One region of the Stenotrophomonas oleivorans genome, then DNA from elsewhere that is predicted to be linked to it. Evidence: riboswitches for the same ligand, from Rfam matches in the RefSeq annotation. Region 1 holds a riboswitch; the other holds the start of a gene.
What was found. A riboswitch is a leader RNA that binds a small molecule or an ion and turns the genes downstream of it on or off. The one in region 1 is predicted to bind glycine.
Positions count from the first base shown of each region.

Region 2: linked by a shared signal. The riboswitch ahead of gcvP (aminomethyl-transferring glycine dehydrogenase) and the one ahead of MG068_RS18680 (trimeric intracellular cation channel family protein) in region 1 are both predicted to bind glycine.

Region 1 covers NZ_CP031167.1:4,040,992-4,051,439, reverse strand. Annotated here, with positions in the region: gene MG068_RS18695 (efflux RND transporter permease subunit) at 1-2,972, opposite strand, end outside; gene MG068_RS18690 (multidrug efflux RND transporter permease subunit) at 2,969-6,046, opposite strand; gene MG068_RS18685 (MdtA/MuxA family multidrug efflux RND transporter periplasmic adaptor subunit) at 6,043-7,209, opposite strand; gene MG068_RS18680 (trimeric intracellular cation channel family protein) at 7,495-8,112, opposite strand; glycine riboswitch at 8,197-8,300, opposite strand; glycine riboswitch at 8,314-8,403, opposite strand; gene MG068_RS18675 (GIY-YIG nuclease family protein) at 8,444-8,710, shown strand; gene MG068_RS18670 (hypothetical protein) at 8,805-9,197, shown strand; gene MG068_RS18665 (nuclear transport factor 2 family protein) at 9,266-9,697, shown strand; gene MG068_RS18660 (hypothetical protein) at 9,701-10,156, shown strand; gene MG068_RS18655 (NAD(P)/FAD-dependent oxidoreductase) at 10,248-10,448, opposite strand, start outside.
Region 2 covers NZ_CP031167.1:3,319,761-3,330,208, forward strand. Annotated here, with positions in the region: gene MG068_RS15530 (siderophore-interacting protein) at 1-164, opposite strand, end outside; gene MG068_RS15535 (multidrug effflux MFS transporter) at 306-1,532, opposite strand; glycine riboswitch at 1,832-1,934, shown strand; gene gcvP (aminomethyl-transferring glycine dehydrogenase) at 1,997-4,864, shown strand; gene MG068_RS15545 (VOC family protein) at 4,957-5,367, opposite strand; gene MG068_RS15550 (amino acid permease) at 5,471-6,838, opposite strand; gene MG068_RS15555 (AraC family transcriptional regulator) at 6,921-7,643, opposite strand; gene MG068_RS15560 (hypothetical protein) at 7,751-8,155, shown strand; gene MG068_RS15565 (hypothetical protein) at 8,233-9,030, shown strand; gene MG068_RS15570 (methyl-accepting chemotaxis protein) at 9,094-10,448, opposite strand, start outside.

The DNA of each region.
Region 1 (10,448 bases):
ACAATCGCAATGCCCAGCGGTTGCCGCAGCTCCCAGCCTTCGCCGTTGGCCAGCATCAGCGGCAGCGTGCCCAGCAGCGCTGCCAGCGAGGTCATCAGGATCGGCCGCAGGCGCAACCGTGCGGCTTCCATCACTGAATCCTGCGCGCTCAGCCCGCGCCGCTCGCCGGCCAGTGCGAAATCCACCAGCAGGATGGTGTTCTTCATCACCACGCCCACCAGCAGGAACAGGCCGAGCAGGGCGATCAGGTTCAGTTCGTTGCCGAACAGCCACAGCGCCAGCAGCGCACCGACACCGGCCGAAGGCAGGGTGGACAGGATCACCAGCGGCTGCAGGAAGCTCTCGTAGAGGATGCCCAGCACCAGGTAGACCGCCAGCGTGGCGCCCAGCACCAGCCATAGCTGGCGCGCGCGCAGCTGATCCAGCCCGCCGGCTTCACCGGACAGTTTTCCCTGGACCGAACGCGGCAGCATCAGTTTCGACATCGCACCATCGATCGCCTGTGTGGCCTGTTCCAATCCTACGCCCGGTGCCAGCGCGAACTCGATCCAGATCGAGGCGAACTGCTCGCTGTGGTACACCCGGTCCGGTGCCATGCCATAGCGCCAGCTGGCGATGCTCGACAGCGGAATGCGCTGGCCGTTGCCATCGATCACCTGCAGGCGTGACAGCGTGCCCGGGTCCTGGGTGTGCTTCGGGTCCAGCTCCATCACCACGCGGTACTGGTTGAGGCTGTCGTACAGCGTGGCGACCTGGCGCTGGCTGAAGGAGTTGTTGAGCATGTTGGCGACGGTGCGCAGGTCGACGCCGTGGCGCGCGGCTGCTTCGCGGTCGATGTCCAGCATCACCTGGCGCATGCCTGCTTCTCCCTGTGCTTCCACGTCCACCAGTTCGGGCAGGCCACGCAGGGCGGCAGCCACCTTCGGTGCCCATTCGCGCAGGGGCGCTGTATCGGCTGAAAGCAGCTGGAACTCGTACTTGCCGCTGCTGCCGGCGCCCTCCAGGCGGATGTCCTGGTCCACCCACAGATAGAGATTGCCGCCGGGCAGCTTGGGCAGCCGCGCGCGCAGGCGGTCGATCACCTGCTGGCTGGACACCTTGCGCTCGGCCAGCGGCTTCATCTTGATCATGATGAAGGCGTTGTTGACCCCGTTGCTGCCACCGATGTAGCCGATGATGTCCTCGATGGCCGGATCGGACAGCAACAGCTTCCTGTACGCATCGATCTTCGGTTGCATGGCCTGGAAGGACAGGCCGTCATCGCCGCGCGCGAAGCCACGCAGCTGCGCGGTGTCCTGCTTGGGCACGATGCCCTTGGGCACCTGTTGGAACAACCAGGCGTTGAGGGCGATCACGGCCACGAACGCCAGCAATGGCCAGCGCAGCCGGTGCAGGCTGGCCTGAAGCGTGCGCAGGTAGGCGCTGCGCAGGCGCTCGAACAGCGCATTGCTGCCCCGCTGCCAGCGCGAGGGTTGCTGCGCGGCATCCACGAACAATCGTGCACACAGCATCGGCACCAGGCTCAGCGCGACCAGCACGGAGACCGTCATGGCCGCCACCAGGGTCAACGAGAATTCGCGGAACAGGCGTTCGACGAAGTCGTCCAGGAACAGGATGGAGACGAACACCACGGCCAGTGCAACGTTCATCGACAGCAGCGTGGCACCGACTTCCGATGCACCCCGTACTGCCGCCTGCCAGCGGTCGGCGCCCAGTTCGCGATGGCGGGCGATGTTCTCCAGCACCACGATGGCATCGTCCACCACCAGCACGGCGGCGACGATCAGCGCCATCAATGAAAGCGTATTGAGTGAGAAGCCCATCAGCGCGATCAGCGCCAGCGTGCCGAACAGCACCACCGGAATCGCCACGCTGGGCACCAGCGCTGCACGCCAGTGGCCGAGGAAGCCGAGCACCACCAGCACCACCAGCACGATCGCCAGCACCAGCGTGAGCTCTGCTTCGTGCAGGGTGGCGCGGATCACCGGCGAGCGGTCCATCACCAGCCGCATGTCCACGCCGGAGGGCAACAGCGCATGCAGTTGCGGCAGCTGCGCCTGGATGGCATCAACGGTGGCGATGATGTTGGCGCCGGGTTGGCGGCTGACGATCAGCAGCACGGCGGGGCGTTCGTTGTGGAAGCCGCTGGCGTAACGGTCTTCCACGCCATCGGCAACGGCGGCGACATCGCCCAGCCGCAGCGTGCGGTCGTCGCTGACCTTCAATGCCAGTTCGCGGTACTGCGCGGCCTGGCGCAGCTGCAGCGGCGCTTCCAGCTGCCACTGCTGGCGGTCATCGCCCACGGCACCCAGCGGGCGCATGGCGTTGGCGCGGCCGATGGCCTGGGCCACGTCCTCCAGTGCCAGGCCTGCATGGTTCAGCGCATTCGGGTCCAGCGATACACGCACGGCGGGCAAGGCGCTGCCGCCCACCTGCACTTCGCCCACGCCCGGCACCTGCGACAGCTTCTGCGCCAGCACGGTGGAGGCCAGGTCATACAGCTGGCCTGGCGAACGCGTGTCCGAGGTCAGTGCCAGCGCCAGGATCGGTGCCTGTGAGGGATTGACCTTGCGGTACTGCGGCATGCCGGGCATGCCACTGGGCAACTGCCCGCGTGCAAGATTGATGGCGGCCTGCACTTCACGCGCTGCCTCATCGATGTCGCGGCCGAGTACGAACTTCAGTTCGATCTGGGTCTGGCCCTGGGTGCTGGCCGAGTCGATGCGTGAGATGCCGGGCAGGCTGCCCAATGCGCGCTCCAGCGGCGTGGCGACGGTGGCTGCCATCGACTCGGGCGAGGCGCCGGGCAGGCTGGCGCTGACTTCGATGGCCGGGTAGTCGACCTGCGGCAGTGGCGCCACCGGCAACAGGCGCAATGCCAGCAGGCCGGCCAGCACCAGCGCCACCGCCAGCAGGATCGTCGCTACCGGGCGCTGCACGCAGGCCTGCGCCAGGCGCGCGATGGGGTTCACGCGCGCGCCTCGTCAACCGCCACCGGGGACGCTGCACGGCCACGCTGCAGGCGGTCGAAGGCCAGGTAGATCACCGGCGTGGTGAACAGGGTCAGCACCTGGCTGACCAGCAGTCCGCCCACCATCACCCAGCCCAGTGGCTGCCGCAGTTCGGCGCCGGAACCGCTGGCCAGCATCAGCGGCACCGCGCCGAACAGTGCAGCCAGCGTGGTCATCAGGATCGGCCGGAAGCGCAGCAGCGCGGCCTGATGAATCGCCTCGCGCGGTGACATGCCGCGTGTGCGCTGCGCGTCCAGCGCGAAGTCGATCATCATGATCGCGTTCTTCTTCACCAGCCCGATCAGCAGCACGATGCCGATCACCGCGATCAGGTCCAGGCTGCGTCCGCTCAGCCACAGTGCGGCCAATGCACCCACGGTGGCCGAGGGCAGGGTGGAGAGGATGGTGATCGGATGGATGAAGCTCTCGTAGAGCACGCCCAGCACGATGTACATCACCACCACGGCCGCCAGGATCAGCCACAGCGTGGACGACAGCGAGCTGCTGAAGGCCGCTGCGGCACCCTGCAGGCGAAGTTCGATGCTCTGCGGCAGGTTCACCTGTGCGCGCGCGGCGTGCACGGCATCCACCGCTTCGCCCAGCGAAGCACCCGGGGCAAGATTGAACGACAGCGTGGCCGCCGGGAACTGGCCCACGTGATTGCGCAGCAGTGCGGACGGACCCACCTCTACCCGCGCTACCGAACCCAGCGGTACGGTCTGCCCGGCGCTGTTGCGCACGCGCAGGCCGGTGATGGCTTCCGGTCCCGGCTGGCGCGCCGGATCGGCTTCCAGCACCACCCGGTATTGGCTGGCCTGGGTGAAGATGGTCGAGATCTGGCGCTGCCCATAGGCGTCGTACAGCGCATCGGCTACTGCTTCCACGCTTACGCCCAGGCGCGCCGCCGCATCGCGGTCGATCGCTACGCGTGCCTGCCGACCCTGCATCTGCAGATCGCTGGCGACATCGCGCAGTGCCGGTTGCTGGCGTAGCGCCTGCAGCAGCTTCGGGGTCCAGCGTTCCAGTGTTTCAAGATCCGGCGTGGTCAGGGTGAACTGGTACTGGGTGCGGCTGATGCGGTCTTCGATGCCCAGCTCCTGCACCGGCTGCAGGTACAGGGTGATGCCGGGGATCCTCGACACGCGCTGTTGCAGGCGTGCCATCACCACGGCGGCGCCGTCGCGGTCGCCGTGCGGTTTCAACTCGATCAGCAGGCGGCCGGTATTGAGCGTGGCATTGTTGCCGTCCACGCCGATGTAGGACGAGACGCTGGCCACCGCCTCGTCGGCTTCGATGGCCGCCGCCAGCGCCTGCTGGCGCTCGCGCATGGCCTGGAATGAGATCGCCTGCGGCGCTTCGCTGATGCCCTGCACCAGGCCGGCATCCTGCACCGGGAAGAAACCCTTGGGCACGGCGAAGTACAGCGCCACGGTCAGTGCGAGGGTGGCAACGGTGGCCAGCAACATCAGCGGCTGGCGCTGCAGCACCCAGCGCAGCTGGCGGTCGTAGAGGCCGATGACGCGGTCGAAGACATCGGGCGCATGTGCAGTCTTCGCGTGCGGCTTCAGGAACCGCGCGCACAGCATCGGCGTCAGCGTCAGCGAGACCACCAGCGAAATGCCGATGGCTACAGCCAGTGTCACTGCGAACTCATGGAACAGTGCACCCACCAGGTCGGCCATGAACAGCAGCGGGATCAGCACCGCGATCAGCGAAACAGTCAGCGACACCAGGGTGAAGCCGATCTCGGCTGCGCCTTTCAGCGCTGCATCGCGGGGGCTTTCGCCTTCCTCCAGATGGCGGGCGATGTTCTCCAGCATCACGATGGCATCGTCCACCACGAAGCCGGTGGCGATGGTCAGCGCCATCAGCGTGAGGTTGTTGAGCGAATAGCAGGCCAGCAGCATCACCGCGAAGGTGCCGATGAGCGACAGCGGCACCGCGACGCTGGGAATGAGCGTGGCCGGCAGATTGCGCAGGAACACCCAGGTGACCAGCACCACCAGGCCGATGGCCAGTACCAGTTCCTTCTGCACGCCGCGCACCGACGCGCGGATCGATTCGGTACGGTCGCTCATTACATTCATCTGCACACCGGCGGGCAGCGTGGCCTGCAGCTGCGGCAGCAGCGTACGCACCTGCTCGACCACGGCGATCACGTTGGCGCCGGGCTGACGCTGGATGTTCACCAGCACTGCCGGGGTGGTGCCGCTCCAGGCGGCCAGCTGCCGGTTCTCGGCGCCATCGGTAATGGTGGCTACATCGCCCAGCCGCAGCGGCGCGCCGTCGCGCCAGGCCAGTACCAGGGCACGGTACTCATCCACGCTGCGCATCTGATCGTTGGCATCGAGCATCACCGCGCGGATCGGGCCATCGAAACTGCCCTTGGGCAGGTTGACGTTGGCGGCGGCGATGGCGGTGCGGATGTGGTCCATGCCCAGGTTGTTGGCGGCCAGCGCCGCTGGATTGACCTGGATGCGCACCGCCGGGCGCTGGCCACCGGCCAGGCTGACCAGGCCGACGCCGGGCAACTGCGCCAGGCGCTGGGCGATGCGCGTATCCACCAGATCGTGCACCTGCGGCAGCGACAGGCCTTGCGAGGTCACCGCCAAGGTCAGGATGGGGGTGTCGGCCGGGTTGACCTTGCGGTACACCGGCGGCACAGGCAGGTCCCCGGGCAGGAAGCTGCCCGCCGCGTTGATGGCGGCCTGCACGTCCTGCTCGGCCACACCCAGCGACACCTCCAGCCCGAACTGCAGGGTAATGACCGAGGCGCCACCGGAACTGGTCGACGACAGTTGTTTCAGGCCGGGAATCTGGCCGAGCTGGCGCTCCAGCGGTGCGGTGATGGTGCGTGTGGTCAGTTCGGGGCTGGCCCCCGGATACAGCGTGGTGATCTGGATGATCGGGTAATCGACCTGCGGCAGCGCCGCCACCGGCAGCAGGCGATAGGCCAGCACGCCGGACAGCAGCAGCGCCACCATCAGGAGAGTCGTTGCGACCGGGCGCAGGATGAACGGGCGCGAGAGGTTCATGCGCCGGCCTTGGTCGCGGCCTCCTCGGTGATGATCTCCACCGCCGTGCCATCTTCCAGCCCGTCGATGCCTTCGATCACCACCTTGTCCCCTGCGGCCAGCCCGGAGCGCACGGCCACGCGTCCATCATCGGCTGGACCGAGCACCACGGTGCGGCGTTGTGCCTTGCTGTCCTTGTCGACGATATGCACGTAGTTGCCCTGGCTGCCGAACTGCACGGCGGCATCGGGAATCAGCAGCGCGGGCTGCTCGCCCAGCTGCAGGCGGACGTTGACGAACTGGTTGGGGAACAGCGCCAGATCGTGGTTGTCGAAGTGCGCACGCAGTTTCAACGTGCCGGTGGTGGTATCGATGCGGTTGTCGACGCTGGACAGCGAGCCGCGGGCCAGCTGCCGGCGTTCTTCGCGGTCCCAGGTTTCCACCGCCAGTGCCGGTTGCGCCTGCACGGCATCGAGCAGCGCAGGCAGCTCGGGTTCGGGCACGGTGAACAGCACGCTGATCGGCGCGGTCTGCGCCAGCGTCACCAGGCCTTCGGCATCGCTGGCGCGCACCAGGTTGCCCACGTCCAACCGGCGCAGCCCGACGCGGCCACTGACCGGCGCGGTGATGCGGGTGTACTGCAGCTGCAGGCGCGCTTCATCAACAGACGCCTGATCGCTGAGGCGGCGGCCCTGCAGCTGGCGCACCTTGCTCTGCTGGTCGCTCAGTTCCTGCCCGGACACGTAGTTCTGCTTCTGCAGTTCGCGGTAGCGCTGCAGCTGGCGCTCGGCGTTTTCCAGCTCGGCCAGATTCTGCTGCTGGGTACCCTGCGCCTGTGCCAGCTTCACTTCATACGGGCGCGGGTCGATCTGCGCCAGCAGATCGCCGGCCTTCACCTGCTGGCCTTCCTGGAAATGCAGCCGTAGCAGTTCGCCATCCACGCGGCTGCGTACCACCACGCTGTGCAGCGGGGTGACCGTACCGACCGCCTTCAGGCGCAGCACCAGCGGCTCGGCGCTGGCGCGTGCCACGCGTACCGGCACCGTCTTGCCCGGCGCATCGTCGCTGCTGCCGGCGCCATTCCGGGGCCACAGCCACCACGCCAGAACGGCGACGAGGGCGATGGCCAGCACCGCCCACAACAGGCGGGCACGACGGAAGCGGGAATTTTCGGCGACAGACATGGGGCATCCTGCGCCCTGCGCGCGCAGGGACATGCGGGCCCGTCGGCGCGTTCACGGCACCACGGGCAGCGGGGAGGGAGTTGTCTGGCGGGGCCGCGGGCGCGGCGTGGCTGGATGCCGTCGCGGCAGCGACGGGGTGACAATGGTAGCCAATCACCCCGGCCAATGCCGCATGACCATGGTCATGCAACGCATTCGGTAGTGCCGGCCGCTGGCCGGCAACCTGCCGGAATCTGCGGGCGCGTGCCGTGTTGCCGGCCAGCGGCCGGCACTATCGTCAAACAATCAATGCACTTCGTCGTGATAGACGAACTTCGGCATTTCCCAGCGGTAGTGGATCGCCAGCAGGCGCAGCGCGAAGCCGCCGCCGAGGCAGCACAGGATCGCGGTGGCGTCGGCCACGCCCCAGTGCAGCAGCAACAGGTAGGCCGCGCCGGTCAGCAGCGCGATGATCGCGTACAGCTCCTTCTGGAAGATCAGCGGCACCTCGTTGCAGAGAATGTCGCGCAGCACGCCGCCGAACGCGCCGGTCAGCATGCCGGCGATCAGCACGATCGGCATGGCATGGCCGGCCTCGCGCGCGATCGAGCAGCCGATCAGGGTGAAGGCGATCAGGCCCAGGCCATCGAGCACCAGGAAGGTGCGGCGGAAGTGGTGCATCCAGCGCGCCACCCAGGTGGCGATCAGCGCCGCGCACACGGTGAAGCCCAGGTACTCGGGATGCTTCACCCAGCCCAGCGGGTAGTGGCCGAGCAGGATGTCGCGCAGCGAACCGCCCCCGAGGGCGGTGACGCAGGCGATCATGACCACCCCGAACAGGTCCATGCGGCGACGGCCGGCGGACAGCGCGCCGGTCATGGCTTCGGCGGAAATGGCGATCAGGTAGATGATGGACAGCAGCATGGGACAGGCTCCGGGCGCGGTGGGGCCGGCCATGCGCGACTACCGCCACTGCCTGCGCAATGACGGGATGACGATGACCGGTGCCGCTCCCGCTGTCCTTTTGCCTGAGAGTTCAGCGGCGTTGGCCGCGTGCCCCTTCGGCGGATCGTCCCGGGCGTGCCCGGTGACCTCTCTCCAGCTCGGCGAGTCGAATGCATGGTTGGTGGGATTCCAGCCCACCGGCCTGAGCGATCATGGGAGCCTGCGCCTTCGGCGGGCGCCAGCGCGGCGCCTCTCTCCTGCATTCGGGCGCCAGTATATCCGCTGCAGTGCAGCACGGCATAATCCGGGCATGGCCCCGTCCCTCCGCCCGTGGTTCCTGTACCTGCTCGAATGCCGCGATGGCAGCTACTACGCCGGCATCAGCACCGATGTGGAGGCGCGTTTCGCCGCCCACCAGGCCGGCAAGGGCGCGCGCTACACCCGGGCACGGCCGCCACTGCGCGTGCTGGCCGTGCGCGAGTACCCGGACCGGGCCGCCGCCTCGCGGGCCGAGTGGCAGCTCAAGCAGCAGCCGCGCGAACGCAAGCTGGCCTGGCTGCAGGCGCCGGTCCTGTAGATCCACGCCATGCGTGGATGGTGTGCTGGGCCATGCCATCATCGCCACATCCATCGACACAGGAAGCGGTCCGATGAAATCCTGCTGGATGCTGATGTTGACGTTCTGTATCACCCTGTCGGCCTGCGCCCAGACTCCGCCACCGCTGCAGCACGGGCAGATCGGCAGCGCCGCCGAACTGGCCGCACAGCGCGGCCCGGACACGCCCGAGCCCATCCACCTGCGCCGCGACCAGGTGCCGCCCGATCTGGTCGACCTGATCCCGCTGGCCGAAAAATGGGGCATCGGCGATGACCTGCTGCGCGATGAGATGCAGGAACATGCCACCGACGCGGAAAAGCGCGCGATAGCTGATGCGCTGAAGCATCGGCATGCGCGCATCTCCGCCTGGCTCGACAGTTTCCCGCAGGGCCAGCCGATGACCGACGAAGCGGCCGCGTTCCTGTACATGCAGCTGAGCGTCGACGAAATGGGCCTGATGCAGTAGATCCACGCCATGCGTGGATGCGGCTTGCCCATGCCATGATCGCCCCGCGCCCAGAGCTGGAGACCCGGATGTCCACGATTGCCCTGCTGTTCGCTCTTTCCGCAGCAACGAGCCCTGCCGCCGACCCGGCCACCATCGCGGCCATCGAAGCCACCTGCCACGATTACGTCGACGGCCAGCTGGAGGCCGACCCGCAGCGCGTCGCCCGCTCCCTGCACCCGGACCTGGCCAAGCGCGCGGTGCTCGGCGATACACCCGACGAACGCCTGGGCCTGCGCCGCATGTCGAAGGAAGAGCTGGTCGCGTTGACGAAGCAGGGCGCGCTGAAGACCCCGAAGGATCAATGGGACCGCCGCTGCACGGTGCTGGACGTGACCGGCAACGCCGCCTCGGTGCGGCTGGAAACCCCGTGGTTCGTCGACTACTTCCACATGGGCCGCTTCGACCAGCGCTGGGTCATCGTCAACGCACTGTGGTACGCGAAACCAAAGGCGCAGTGAGCGATGGGTGCGGCGGGGAAAGCGTGGCTGTCAGTCATCGTGGTGGTCGCCGGCATCGCACTGCTGCCTGGCCTGTTGTACCTGCTCGGACTGGCGCTGGTGGAAGGCCGGCCGAAGCCGGCGGACCGCGTGCCCAGTGGTGTGGCTGCGTGCAGTAGTGAACCACGGGCGGGATACCAGCCGATGAACCCCTGGCGCTTCGCCGCGCAGTTCTTCGACAAGGACGTGATGCAGAAGAAGGTGCCTGAAGTGGAGCGGGAGGCTTACTGGATTGCCCGACGCCACCTGTGGCGGCAGCCTCGGCACTGCATGCCGCGCTGGCATCTGAGCAGCACCGCATTGACGATCTGGATCACCCGGCATTGGAGTGCCGCACAGATTGCCGACACCGCGAGGAAGGAGGATTTCTGCCGCACCTGGTCGAAACGGCGGGTGCCAGGTGGCCCGATGAACCGGTAGATCCACGCCATGCGTGGATGGTGTTGACGGGGTCAGAGCCCTTTCCTGCGGAAAGGGATCCGACCGCGCAGCAGCCGGCCAGCGGCCGGCACTACCGTCGGGGTCGCCGGTCTTCCTGATCATCACCGAAGATGATGCGCGCGCTGCGCTGGTAGCTCCAGTACGCCACGGCCCAGTTCAGCAGCACCACGATGCGGTTGCGGAAGCCGATCAGGAAGAACACGTGTGCGGCCAGCCAGAACCACCAGGCGAGGACGCCCGAGAGTTGCAGCCGGCCCAGGTGCACGATCGC
Region 2 (10,448 bases), 720 kb from region 1:
TGGCCGGGCAAGGGGAAGAACACCTTGATGCGCTGATCCGGGCCTTCGGTTTTCATCCGCGCCACGTCGGCACCGGTGAACACCATGCGGTCCAGGGAAGGGGAGAGAACGCGGCGCTCCTTCAGCGCCACCTCGAACAGGCGGTAGGTCTGCTGCGCAGCCATGGGGGAACCTCATGCAACGACATCGGATTGGCTGGCTGTCGTGCACCCGTGCACCGGCTGGCTGGAGTGCCCAGCCTAGTCCGGTGGTTTCCCGTCGCAAGCGCTGCCGGCGTCGCGGCCTGCCCTACCCCTGCACGCTGCTCAGTGACCCGTGCAGACTGCCTGCGCCGCACGTTCACGCTGGTGTTCCCAGTACCAGAACACGAAACCAGCACCGAAGAACGCAGCCTGGCCCAAGGCCAGGTGCAGCGGGCTGGCGCTCAGCAGCGGCGATACCACGCCGGCCACCACGGTGCTGATCATCAGCTGCACGAAGGCCTGCAGCGACGAGGCCAGGCCGCGCTGGTGCGGGTACATGTCCAGCACCGCCAGCGCCAGGATCGGGAAGATCAGCGCCATGCCCATGCCGCCCAGGAAGATCGGCAGCACCGCCCACGGCAGCACGAACTGCGGGGCCAGCGCCACGTAGCCGACGTTCAACAGCACCGACAGCGCGCACAGGCCGAAACCGATGGCGACCTGGCGGGTAGGCGTGGTGTGCCCGGCCATGCGCCCAGACAGGTACGAGCCGGTGGTCATGCCGCCGATGGTGGGGATGAACAGCCAGGCGAAGCCGCCCTCGCCCAGATGCAGGTGCTGCATCACGAACACCGGCGCCGAGGAGATGTACAGGAAGATGCCACCGAAGCCGATGCTGCCGGCCAGCGCCAGGCGCAGGAAGCGCGGGTTGAAGCCGATGCGCAGGTAATCACGCATCAACGTGCGCGGCGACAACGGCACGCGCGCTTCAACCGGATGGGTCTCCGGCAGGTAGCGCGCAGTGGCCGCCAGCAGGACCAGCCCGAACACCACCAGGAACCAGAAGATCAGCGGCCAGCCGGCGCCACTGAGCAGGATCCAGCCACCGATGATCGGTGCGATGGCCGGGGCGATGCCGAACAGCATCGACACCTGGCTCATCAGGCGCTGCGCGTCGTGGCCATGGTAGAGATCGCGGATCACCGCTCGGCCGACGATCATGCCGACACCTGCCGACAGGCCCTGCAGTGCGCGGAAGCCCAGCAGCGTGGTCAGGTCAGTGGACAGCGCACAGCCGACCGAGGCGCCGACGAACACCACCAGGCCGCCGAGGATCACCCGCTTGCGGCCCCAGGCATCGGACAGCGGGCCGTGCGCCAGGCTCATCAGGCCGTAGAACAGCAGGTACACGCTGATGGTCTGTTGCACCGCCACTTCGTCCACCGCCAAGCGCTGGGCCAGCTGCGGGAACGCCGGGAAGATGGTGTCGATCGAGAACGGACCGAACATGGCCAGACCGGCGAGCAGCAGGGCCATGCGGCGGGTGGAGGGAGCAACAGCGGCGGTCATGGGGAAGGCGTCCGGCAGGGCCATGCGCGGCACGCACGGCGGGCGCCGGTCCCCTTCTGCAGGGACGGCGCCAGATGAATTCGGGTATCCGCCCATCATAGGTGGGGATTGCGACCGATGCCATGCAGCTGTGCACAAAACGCACGGCCGGGCCATCGGCCATTCAGGCGCGGCGGCCATGCCTGGAGGCGGCCGGCGGGCTCGCAACGGGCTATAATCAGCGGGCAACACGGTGGGAGAAGCGGAACACCGCTGCCGAAGGCGCAACGCCCGTAATCGCTCAGGCCCGATACCACCCGTAACAGAACTCTGGAGAGACCGGTTCGATCCGGCGCCGAAGGGGCACGAAGCTGCGGTCCGCCGCGCTTTTAAACTCTCAGGCAAAAGGACAGAGGGGCGCCCCGCAGACCGCCGACCGGCGGCTTGTGCCCGTGCGTGTGCCCTTTCCTGACGGATCCTTCGCCATGTCCCAGAACACCCCTTCCCTGCGTGAGCTCGAGCACCACAATGCGTTCGTCGAGCGCCACATCGGCCCCAACGACGCCGAGATCGCGCAGATGCTCGATGTCGTCGGCCACGCGTCGCTGGATGGCATGACCGATGCCATCGTACCGGCCAAGATCAAGTCGCCGGTGCCGCTGGCGCTGCCGGAGTCGATGACCGAAGTGCAGGCACTGGCGAAGATCCGTGCGATCGCCGACAAGAACACCGTGCTGCGCAGCTTCATCGGCCAGGGCTACTACGGTACCCACACGCCGAACGTGATCCTGCGCAACATCCTGGAAAACCCGGCCTGGTACACCGCCTACACCCCGTACCAGGCGGAAATCTCGCAGGGCCGCATGGAAGCGCTGATCAACTTCCAGACCCTGTGCGCCGACCTCACCGGCATGGAAATCGCCAACGCCTCGCTGCTGGACGAAGCCACTGCCGCCGCCGAAGCGATGACCCTGGCCAAGCGTTCGGCCAAGTCGAAGTCGGACACCTTCTTCGTGCACGACGCCGTGCACCCGCAGACGCTGGAACTGCTGCGCACGCGTGCCGAACCGATGGGCATCGTGCTGCGCGTGGGCACCCCGGCCGAAGCGCTGGAAGCGGAAGCCTTCGGCCTGCTGCTGCAGTACCCGGACACCTTCGGCCAGGTCGGCGACTACAAGGCGCTGGTCGATGCCGTGCACGCACGCGGCGGCCTGGTGGCCGTGGCCACCGACCTGCTGGCCCTGACCCTGCTGGCCGCCCCGGGCGAATGGGGCGCGGACATCGTGGTCGGCAACAGCCAGCGTTTCGGCGTGCCGTTCGGCTTCGGTGGCCCGCACGCCGCCTTCATGGCGTGCCGTGACGCCTACAAGCGCTCGATGCCGGGCCGCCTGATCGGCGTCTCGATCGACGCGCAGGGCAACCCGGCCTACCGCCTGACCCTGCAGACCCGCGAGCAGCACATCCGCCGCGAGAAGGCCACCTCCAACATCTGTACTGCACAGGTGCTGCTGGCGGTGATGGCCTCGATGTACGCCGTCTACCACGGCCCGGAAGGCCTGACCCGCATTGCCCGCCGGACCCATCGCCTGGCCTCGATCCTGGCCGCAGCGCTGCGCAATGCAGGCGTGCAGGTCGGTGGCGACTTCTTCGACACCCTGCATGTCACCGGCGTGCACGCCGATGAGATCCACGCCAAGGCCCGCGCCGCCGGCTACAACCTGCGCGCGATCGACAGCGACTCGGTCGGCATCAGCCTGGACGAGACCACTACCCGCGCCGACATCGTCGCCGTGGCTGCCGTGTTCGGTGCCTCGCTGGACGTCGACGCACTGGATGCCAGCACTGCCGATGCGCTGCCGGCCGGCCTGCTGCGCCAGTCCGCGTTCCTGACCCACCCGGTGTTCAACACCCACCACAGCGAGCACGAGCTGCTGCGCTACCTGCGTTCGCTGGCCGACAAGGACCTGGCAATGGACCGCACGATGATCCCGCTGGGCTCGTGCACCATGAAGCTCAACGCCACCGCCGAGATGATCCCGGTGACCTGGCCGGAGTTCTCGCAGATCCACCCGCTGGTGCCGGCCGACCAGGCGCTGGGCTACAAGGAACTGATCGACACGCTGGAAGCGATGCTGGTGGAATGCACCGGCTACGACGCGGTCAGCCTGCAGCCGAACTCCGGCGCGCAGGGCGAGTACGCCGGCCTGCTGGCGATCCGCGCCTACCACCGCTCGCGCGGTGAGGAACATCGCGATATCTGCCTGATTCCGGACTCGGCGCACGGCACCAACCCGGCCTCGGCACAGATGTGCGGCATGAAGGTGGTGGTGACCAAGACCGATGCCAACGGCAACGTCGACGTCGAGGACATCCGCCTCAACGCCGAGAAGTACAGCGACCGCCTGGCCGCGATCATGATGACCTACCCGTCCACGCACGGCGTGTTCGAGGAGGAGGTGGTGGAGATCTGCGAGATCATCCACAAGCACGGCGGCCAGGTGTACACCGACGGTGCCAACATGAACGCCCTGGTCGGCGTGGCCAAGCCGGGCAAGTGGGGTTCGGATGTTTCGCACCTGAACCTGCACAAGACCTTCTGCATCCCGCACGGTGGTGGCGGCCCGGGCGTCGGCCCGTGCGCGGTCAAGGAGCACCTGGCCCCGTTCCTGCCGGGCAAGCTGGGTGACAACGGCCCGGTCGGCATGGTCAGCGCGGCCAGCTTCGGCAGCGCCTCGATCCTGCCGATCAGCTGGATGTACATCGCGATGATGGGCCGCGACGGCCTGCGCAAGGCCACCCAGGTCGCGCAGCTCAACGCCAACTACATCGCCAAGCGCCTGGCCCCGCACTTCAAGACCCTGTACACCGGCCGCAACGGCCTGGTGGCACACGAGTGCATCCTGGACGTGCGCCCGCTGGAGAAGACCAGCGGCATCGGCGCCGAGGACGTGGCCAAGCGCCTGATCGACTTCGGCTTCCACGCCCCGACCCTGAGCTTCCCGGTGGCGGGCACGCTGATGGTCGAGCCGACCGAGAGCGAATCGCTGCACGAGCTGGACCGCTTCATCGACGCGATGATCCAGATCCGCGAGGAAATCACCGCGATCGAAGACGGCCGCCTGGACCGCGAGGACAACCCGCTGAAGAACGCGCCGCATACCGCGACCGCGGTGACCGCCAGCGAGTGGACCCACGCCTACCCGCGCGAACTGGCTGCGTTCCCGCTGCCGAGCCTGAAGCTGCAGAAGTACTGGCCGCCGGTGGCGCGCGTCGACAACGTGTACGGCGACAAGAACGTGATGTGCGCCTGCATCCCGGTCGATGCCTACAAGGATGATGAAGTCGAGGCGTGATTCCTCGCTGCATCGGTAAACAGAACGGCCCGCGCAAGCGGGCCGTTTTCATAAGCGCGTGTGGACCAAGGTCCACACCCACAAACATCCGATCACGGATCCGGCATCTGCCCCAGGCTCAACTGCCACGAGACACCGAAGCGGTCCTGCACCCAGCCGTAGCGGTTGCTGAAATCGTAGTCACCCACCGGCATCAACCAATGGCCGCCCTCACCCAGCACGCGTGCGGCACGCTCGAACTGCTCGGCGCCGGAGCACTCCACGAACAGCGAGATCGACGGTGAGAAGGTGAAATCGTGCACGTCCAGGCTGTCGAAGCACAGGTAGTGGGTTCCACCGAGCAGGAAGATGGCCTGGCGGACCTGCCCGGGCACGCCGGCACCGGCGCCGTCCGGATGGCGCTGCATTGCCAGCAGGCGGAAATCGGCGAAGGCCTCGGCATACAGAGCCAGGGCCGCTTCGGCCTGGCCGGTGAACATCAGGAAGGGGCGGCTGCGCAGCATGCGGTACTCCTGGTCGACGGGCCGCGGACGGCCCACACGATCAGGATGGCACGGCGGATGTGCAGCCCCCGTGGTAGTGCCGGCCGCTGGCCGGCATCTTCAGTCACGCCTCGCGCATGCGCCGGGCGATGGCGCTGCTGGCGGCGATCGTGGCAGTCAGTGCCACCATCGACAGGAACTGCAGGCGGGTGTGCGACTCGCTCAGCAGCAGGCCGAAGATCAGTGCCAGGATCGCCAGCGCGCAGCAGGTCAGCCACGGGAAGCCGGCCATGCGGAACGGCAGGCGGGTACCCAGGCGATCCGCGCGGCGACGCAGCACCAGCTGCGACACCAGCGACAGCGTCCACACCAGCAGGCAGGTGGAACCGACGATGTTCAGCAGCACCGGCAGCACCCGGTCCGGGAACAGCAGCTCCATCACCGTGGCGGCGAAACCGAACAGCACGCTGGCCAGCACGGCGATCACCGGCACCTGGCGCGGATCGGTCCAGCCCAACACGGCCGGCGCTTCGCGGCGCTGCGCCAGCGAATACATCATGCGCGAGGCGCCGTAGAGGTTGGCATTGAGCGCCGACAGCAGCGCGATCACGGCGATCAGGGTGATGGCCGTACCCGCGCCCGGGATGCGGGCAATATCCAGCACCGCAGCGAACGGCGACTTCAGCGCCTCGCTGGTCCACGGCACCACGGCGATGATCACGCTCAGCGAGCCGATGTAGAACACCAGGATGCGCCAGGCCACGGTGCGGATGGCACGGGCAATGCTGCGCTCGGGATCTTCGGTTTCGGCCGCAGCGACGGCTACGATCTCGGTGCCGCCAAAGGCAAAAACGACAACCAGCAGCGCCGCGCCGATGCCGGCCAGCCCCTTCGGCGCGAAGCCGCCATGCTCGGTGAAGTTGCTCAAGCCCGGCGAGGTCACCTGCGGCAGCCAGCCCATCAGCAGCGCCACACCGATGGCGATGAAGGCCAGGATCGCCGCCACCTTGAGGATGGCGAACCAGAATTCGAACTCGCCGAAGTTCTTCACCCCGAGCAGATTGATCGCGGTGAAGAACAGCATGAAGGCCAGCGCCGCCATCGGTACCGGTATCGCCGGCCAGACCGTGGCAAGAAGCCCGGCCGCGCCGACGGCTTCGGCGGCGATCACGATCACCAGCTGCACCCACCACAGCCAGCCCACGGTGGCGCCGGCGGTAGCTCCCATGGCATCAGCGGCGTAGACCGAGAACGCGCCACTGGTCGGCTTGGCCGCCGCCATCTCGCCCAGTGCGTTCATCACGATGACCACCAGCGCACCAGCGACCAGATACGACACCAGAACCGCCGGGCCGGCCGCCTGTACACCCACGCCCGAGCCGAGGAACAGGCCGGCGCCGATGGCGCTGCCCAGACCCATCATGATCAGCTGGCGGGGCTTGAGCGAATGTCCGAGGCGGGACGGCGAAGCGGTCGGAATCGAGTTGGGCATCGGCGGGGCTGGCGGCGGGCTACAGGGGCGACACCTTACCCTGTCCCGTGCCCACGGGGATAGGCACAGCGCAGCAGGCGGCTCAGGCCAGCGCCGGCTCGCCGACGTTGCCACCAATACGGGCCCGGTAGGCGCGCGGCGAGAAACCGGTTTCAGCCTTGAACTTGCGGGTAAAGGCGCTCTGGTCGCTGAAACCGCAGGCCTGGCCGATGCAGGCGATGCTGTCGTCACCGTGCAGCAGGTGCATGGCCATCTGGATCCGCAGCCGGGTCAGCACCTGCTGCGGGGTCATCTGGAACACCTTGCGGAAGCTGCGCTCCAGCTTCGACAGCGAGAAGCCGGTGATGTCCAGCAGGGTCTGCATGCGCACGTTCTCGGCGTAGTGCGCATTGAGGTGGGCCAGGGCCAGCCGCAGCTGCTCGTATTGGGTGCCCAGGCTGTCCTTCTGGCCGAGGTCGCGGGATATGCCGATCAGGCCCTCGATGGCCCCATCGACCACCAGCGGGCGCTTGCAGGTCAGGCACCAGCCCGGTTCACGGTTGGCGAACAGGTGGAGCTCCATCAGGTTCTCGATCACCTCACCGGACAGCACGCGGGCGTCCTGGTCGACGTAGTCCGCACTGAGGCCGGTCGGGTAGATCTCGGCCGCGGTACGTCCGATCACGTCCTTGCGCGCGCGCAGACCCAGCCGCCGCAGCATGGTCTGGTTGACGTGGGTGTAACGCCCCTGAAGGTCCTTGATGAAGAACAGCACATCCGGGATGGCGTCGAACAGGGCTTCGATGTCGGCGGGCTCGACTCGCATGCCACAAGCATAGCCGAGGCCCCTTGCCGGTGCGATCACCCTTGCGGGACTTGCGCTTAACGCCGCTAGGCCCACCGTGGGGGCCAGCCCCCACCGGAGAACAGGCCATGCCCCGCGGTGACAAGTCCGCCTATACCGAAAAGCAGAAGCGCCAGGCCGAGCACATCGAAGAGAGCGAGCGCGAGCGCGGTGCCAGCGAAAGCACCGCAGAGCGCATCGCCTGGGCCACTGTGAACAAGCAGGACGGCGGCGGCAAGCGCAGTGGCAGTGGGCGCGAGGTGGCGAAGAAGGTCACCACCAGGAAGGTGGCTGCCAAGAAGACTGCTACGAAGAAGGCGCCGGCCCGCAAGACGGCCACGAAGAAGGCAACAAAGAAGACGGTGGCGAAGAAGGCCACCACCCCTGCATCGCGTAGTGCTGCCGCGAAGAAAGCGGCGAAGACCCGTGCGGCGAGGAAGACCGCGCGAAAGGTGGCGGCGAAGAAAGCGGCACGTACCCGCGCCAGCAGCTGAGCCCGTCAATCGGGATTGCAGCCCGCAGATCAGCCATACTTCTCCAAGCCGCTGGACGCGGCAAAGGGGAATCATCCATGAATGTCCAATGCTCCGCAGCTTTGGCAGCCCTGCTATCGATGGCACCCGCTGCGCATGCGATCACCGCCTCTGACCCACCCCACGAATCCCGTCAGGCTGCGACCGCGACTGCGGACGCCGATATTGCGCGGATCGAATCTCTCGGCCGGTCATTGTTTGAACATGATCTTGCCGCCGAACGCGCAACCGACGCACTCGTAGCGAAGGGAATGCGCAAGGATGACCGCGTTGCTGGATGGGTCACCGAACAACGCGACAACCGCTATGTCGTCAGTATCCTCGGAGGTGACAGTAGCGTGCTGTATCGGGTAGTCACCGACGACAAGGGAACGCTTGCCGGTCCTGTACAGACCCTGTCGCCACCCGAGCCACTATCGCCTTATGAGGCCGGCGCGGCAGCTGCGCGTGCACTGGCATTGAGCAGCAAGTTTCAAGCGTGCTCGAAGAACTACAACACGGTCGTGCTACCGAACGTGGACGGCACGGCAAATGCCTGGAGTGTCTACCTGCTTCCCGGCACATTCGATCCTGCAGCGGTGCCTCTGGGGGGAAGCCATCGCGTGGAAATCGCGGATGAAAAGATCACTTCCAGCCGGCCTTACACCCTCTCCTGCATCACGCTGCAGCGTCCACCGCGGAAGGGTGCCATGATGGTGACCCACCTACTCGATCCAACGCCGACCGAGGTCCACGTTTACTGGAGTCTCTGGGCACGCGCGCCACTGTTCGTGAGTACGGCCAAGGACGTGATCTGGAAGATTGAGAACGGACATATCAGCAAAGTCGTGGACTGACATCCGGTCACACCATGGACGCCCATGGTGTGACCGGCACCACAACGCTTACCGCGCAGCAGCTCAGGCTGCGCGACGCGGCACAACCGAAGCTGTGTCGCCTTCCACCTTGAACACCGACACCGACGTGGTCAGTGCATGCGCCTGTTCTTCCAGTGCGCGGCTGGCGGCGGTGGCTTCTTCCACCAGCGCAGCGTTCTGCTGGGTCACCTGGTCCATCTGCACCACCACCTGGTTGACCTGCTCGATACCGGCGGCCTGTTCCTTGCTTGCCGCTGCGATGTCGCTCATCAGCTGGGTGGTGCGCGAACTTGCCTGTGCCACGCGGGCGATCGCGGCTTCCGATTCAACGGTCACTGCCAGGCCGCTCTTCACCTTCGCAGCGGCGTCTTCGATCAGCTCCTTGATCTCCTTGGCGGCGACACCGGCACGCTGCGCGAGCGTGCGCACTTCGCTGGCAACCACGGCAAAACCACGCCCCTGCTCACCTGCACGCGCCGCTTCCACCGCAGCATTCAGCGCCAGGATGTTGGTCTGGAACGCAATGCCGTCGATCACCGTGGAGATCTCCGAGATGCGTGCCGATGACTGATCGATCTCGCCCATCACCGATGCCATCTGTGCCATTGCCTGCTCGGTCTCGCGCACTGCGGCACCGGCGGCATGCGCTTCGCTGTCGGCCTGACGGGCCAGCTCGGCATTCTGGCGCACGGTGGAGGTCAGCTCCTCCATCGATGCTGCGGCCTCTTCCAGGTTGGCGGCCTGCTGCTCGGTGCGGCGCGACAGGTCGTTGTTGCCGGCGGCCAGTTCCTGCGCTGCGTTGTTGATGCTGTCGGCGGCCACCTGGATGCCCCGCACGATGCCGGTCAGCTGTGCGGTGGTGGTGTTGGCGTCGTCGCGCATGCGCGCGAACACACCGTCGTACTCGCCCTCCATGCGTGCGGTCAGGTCGCCGTGCGAGATTGCACGCAGGACGTCGGAGACGTCGGCGATGCTGGCCTGCGAACTGGCCATCATGCCGTTGAGGTGCTCGACCATCGCCTTGAACTGGTACTGGAACGCTGCGGCATCGCCACGCATGCTGAAATCACCGGCGCGTGCGGCGCGGGCCAGTTCATCGATCTGCGCGTTGATCGCCATCAGGCTCTGCTTCACTGCCGCCAGGGTGCGGGTTAGCGTTCCCTTCTCGCCCGGGTAATCCGGCAGGTCACGGCTGAGGTCGCCGATGGCGTAGCGCTGCATCACTTCAGCCATCAGCAGTTCCACCTGCACGTGCGATTCGACTAGGCTGTTGGTGGCCTGCACCATGCGGCCGAAGTCGCCGGGGAACGCCGTGACGTCCATGCGATAGCGGATCGCGCCGGCCTCATGCTGTTCGGCCATCTGCAGCTGTGCGCCGATCGCCGCCTGCACACTCT